2 regions of the Enterobacter cancerogenus genome follow, and region 1 is predicted to be linked to the other one. Evidence: predicted binding sites of a transcription regulator. Region 1 holds the regulator's gene; the other holds the start of a gene.
What was found. Region 1 encodes CRP, which controls carbon source genes, mostly activating them, when cyclic AMP is high. Its sites were predicted from a motif close to ATGTGANNNNNNTCACAT; they were not measured.
Positions count from the first base shown of each region.

Region 2: I6L58_RS10870 (YjcB family protein) is a predicted target of CRP. The motif match lies at 807-824, and genes of this name have one in related genera.

Region 1 is NZ_CP077290.1:3,114,712-3,116,914, reverse strand. It holds gene I6L58_RS14625 (phosphoribulokinase) at 1-229, shown strand, start outside; gene I6L58_RS14620 (OsmC family protein) at 314-718, opposite strand; gene crp (cAMP-activated global transcriptional regulator CRP) at 1,030-1,662, shown strand; gene I6L58_RS14610 (YccS/YhfK family putative transporter) at 1,720-2,203, shown strand, end outside.
Region 2 is NZ_CP077290.1:2,313,551-2,315,753, reverse strand. It holds gene I6L58_RS10875 (hypothetical protein) at 1-410, shown strand, start outside; gene I6L58_RS10870 (YjcB family protein) at 466-747, opposite strand; gene I6L58_RS10865 (GGDEF domain-containing protein) at 1,186-2,203, shown strand, end outside.

The DNA of each region.
Region 1 (2,203 bases):
CAACCCGTTCGCCGCCAAAACCATTCCGTCGCTGGACGAGAGCTTTGTGGTCATCCATTTCCGCAATCTGGACGGGATTGACTACCCGTGGCTGCTGGCGATGCTGCAGGGGTCGTTTATTTCACATATCAATACGTTGGTGGTGCCGGGCGGAAAAATGGGGCTGGCGATGGAGTTAATCATGACGCCGCTGGTGCAGCGGTTGATGGAAGGCAAGCAGATCGCGTGAGTTGTTTTGCCCGGTGGCGCTGCGCTCCGGGCCTACGATCGTGCTTTTGTAGGGCGGGTCAGCGAAGCGCCACCCGCCAAAAGATTAGGCCTCAATCACTTCATACGAATGGGTAATATTCACCGCTTTCTCAAGCATTAACGCCACAGAGCAGTACTTCTCCGCAGACAGGTCAACCGCGCGCGACACCGCCGCGTCTTTCAGGTCTTTACCCGTGACAATAAAGTGCAGATTGATATGCGTGAACAGGCGTGGCGCCTCTTCGCGGCGTTCAGACGTGAGCTTCACTTCGCAATCGGTCACGTCGTGACGGCCTTTTTGCAGGATCGACACCACGTCGATAGCGCTGCATCCCCCCGCCGCCATCAGCACCATTTCCATAGGGCTTGGGGCTTTATCGCCGGAGTTACCGTCCATCAAAATTTGGTGGCCTGATGCAGACTCGCCCAGGAACGTCAGCCCTTCTACCCACTTTACACGCGCTTGCATATTCATTAACTCCAACGTTGCATTTTTGGTGACAGAGTACGCGCGCGTTACATTTCACGCAACGGAAGGCGACCTGCATCATGCTGAAGCGAGACACCAGGAGACACGCGTCAAAAGCTATGCTAAAACACTCAGGATGCTACAGTAATACATTGACGTTACACATGTATGCAGAGGACATCAAACTTTACTGGCTGCGAAACGTTACGACAGCCGACTTCCCAGGGTATGGGTAAGAATTCGATTGCAACCCCAGAGTCAGGATGCGATTTATGGCTCTGGTGACAGCTTATAACAGAGGATAACAGCGCATGGTGCTTGGCAAACCGCAAACAGACCCGACTCTCGAATGGTTCTTGTCTCATTGCCACATTCATAAGTACCCATCGAAGAGCACGCTGATTCACCAGGGTGAAAAAGCGGAAACGTTGTATTACATCGTCAAAGGCTCGGTGGCAGTGCTGATCAAAGATGAAGAAGGGAAAGAGATGATCCTTTCTTATCTGAACCAGGGCGATTTCATCGGTGAACTGGGCCTGTTTGAAGAGGGCCAGGAACGTAGCGCCTGGGTTCGTGCGAAAACCGCATGTGAAGTGGCTGAAATTTCTTACAAGAAGTTCCGTCAGCTGATTCAGGTAAACCCTGACATCCTGATGCGTCTCTCTTCCCAGATGGCTCGCCGTCTGCAGGTGACGTCTGAGAAAGTGGGCAACCTTGCCTTCCTCGACGTTACCGGCCGTATCGCGCAGACCCTGCTGAACCTGGCTAAACAGCCGGACGCGATGACCCACCCTGACGGCATGCAAATTAAAATTACCCGCCAGGAAATTGGTCAGATCGTTGGTTGCTCCCGTGAAACAGTGGGCCGTATCCTGAAAATGCTGGAAGACCAGAACCTGATCTCTGCCCACGGTAAAACCATCGTGGTCTACGGAACCCGTTAATTACGGTCAAACGGCGTGCCACCGCAAGGTGACACGCCGTTTTTGTCTCTACTCCCCATGTGGCGCAGGCTGATCTATCACCCGGAAGTTAACTACGCACTGCGGCAAACGCTGGTGTTGTGCCTTCCTGTGGCCGTGGGCCTGATCCTCGGTCATCTCCAGCAGGGTCTGCTGTTTTCCCTTGTGCCTGCCTGCTGCAACATTGCGGGCCTCGACACGCCGCATAAGCGCTTTTTCAAACGCCTGATCGTTGGCGGCTGCCTGTTTGCAGGCTGTAGCCTCGCGGTGCAGCTTCTGCTGGCCCGGGATATTCCGCTGCCGCTCATTCTGACCGTGCTGGCAATGACGCTCGGCGTGACTGCTGAAATCAGCTCGCTGCACGCCCGACTGCTGCCCGCCTCACTGATTGCCGCCATCTTTACGCTGAGCCTGGCGGGCAATATGCCGGTGTGGGAGCCGCTGCTAATCTACGCCCTCGGCACGCTGTGGTACGGCGTATTCAACTGGTTTTGGTTCTGGCTGTGGCGGGAACAGCCGCTGC
Region 2 (2,203 bases), 800 kb from region 1:
TAAACCAGGCAGACAGCGTTGACGATGCCAACATGGCTATCCGTGGTTTTCATCGTGACGTCTACCTGGCCGGTTTGCAGCTGTTTCTGTTAGATCCGGCGCTCTGCCACCATGTGGCGGAGTCGCTGGGGCGCGAAAATCTCACGCTCAGTGCGCTGCTGGGCGAGCTTCAGCCCGCACCGGAAAAGCAGGAGGAGCCATCCGCACAGCTGATGGAACTGCAAAAAATTCGTGAGGAGGTCGCCGCGCTTAAGCCTCTGATGGAACAGCACAAACTCGCACTGCAGCAGCTACGCATGGCGGCAAAGACCGCCAGCGCGCCAGCGCCCGAACGCGATAACGTTGAAGTGAGCAAGGTTGACGCACCGGTAGAGAAAATGCAGAAGATCCGCCAGAAAGGGATCTTCTGAGGCGAGGTCCCTTTGTCTGAACATCGTCAGGGATGGGGGCAAAGGGAAACGCGGATCAGGTAATGACGACCGGCCAGTCGGGTGGGGTATGGCTCATGGCTTCTACCATCACCACTTTGACGTTTTCCCATATGGCGGCGATATCCAGCAGGGTGATGCCAAGCAGTCCCGTAGCGAACCAGCAGGCCGCGCCGACGCCCAGCAAGGTGCTGATCACCGCGAGACCGGCGTAGTCAGATTTACGAAACTGAATATTCAGCGTGCTGGCTAAAAACATCAATACCGCACTGCACAAGGGCCAGCGCAGGAGAACCATGCTGGTTGTAATGGTTGCCATAAAACCCATCCTCAAAACAGACGAACTACACTGAAACAGTGTCTTGCGTTACATAATATGTGTGAACTATATCACGTTTGTAGATTTATTCGCCAGCCTCAGGTGGGTAAAAAGCGGGTATTTATAACCAGTGAAAATATATCTTCGCAGGCGCAGCAGGCGTTTTCTCCTCCTCTTTATAATAAATTCATCAGGATAGGCAAAGCGCGGCAATAACCCGTAAGGTGTATAACGTTTACAGTATCAGACCTATGGATTATGCTTGAGTGGATAAATAAATGTACCAGCGGCAAATACGTCAGATTGATGATTTATTTGGCTTTTTTATTATTTCGTACCTTTTCATTTACACTCAGCCCTTATTTGACCATTCGGTTTATTCTTTTTCTTATCTGATTTGCTGTGGTTGCTATTTCATTAATGACCTGCGAAAAAAAGATGAAAGTAAAAAGAAACAAGATTGTTAATGACAGCATGCAGGCGCTGCACGCTCTGGCAAAACTGATCCCTCAACTTAACGCACAGTGTTCCCTGGCGGAGATGCTGAAAACCATCAACGGCGCGCTGGGCTCGACGCTTGCCTGGGTCAGCGTTGACGGGGAAGGGGTGCAGCGGGTGGTGAGCGCAGGTGAGGTCACCTGCCACCCCTTTGAAGTGGCGGATTTTCTTGCCAGCACATTGCTGCAACGCCATCATCGCGCCTGGCGCGTGATCTACTGGAAAGAAAACATTGGTCGGGCGCACTTTGCCCCGCAGCATCCGGGCTGTGCGCAATTGCAGAGCGGGGTGCTCTGCAAACTCTCAACCCGGCACGGGCAGTGCAGCGGGTATTTCTTTCTGGCGTTCGATGAAAAACTGTCTGCTTTGCCGATCCTGAAAAATATCGTTGCGCTGCTGGTCGAAAAATTAAAAGACTACTTTGAAGAGATGCTTGCCCGTGAAAAAACGGCGCAGGAAATGCAGCGGGTCGTCACGCAATATAAAACCCTGTTTGAACGTGCACCGGTGTTAATGAACGCGTTCGACAGGCATAACCGCTGCGTCTTGTGGAACGCCGAGTGTGAAAAGGTGTTCGGCTGGAGCAGGGCGGAGATTGCGGCCCATGCGGACCCGCTAACGTTGTTTTATCCCGATCCGGACGAGCGACGGCGGGTCAGAGAGTCGGTTCATCACTCGCCGCTAAAAGACATGTATGAATGGCATCCGGTACGCAAGGACGGCACGCCGCTCACCATCCTCTGGTCGAATATCCTGCTGCCGGACAACTCCATTCTCAATATTGGCCTCGACATCACCGAACGTAAAAAAGCCGAGCAACGGCTGGCCGTGAAGGCGACCACTGACGATCTCACCGGCTGCCTTAACCGTTCCGCCATTTTGCACCAGCTGAAAATGGCGCTGGCGGTGAACTCCCGTCACGATCCCCGCAGCCATTTCTGCGTGCTGATGTTCGACC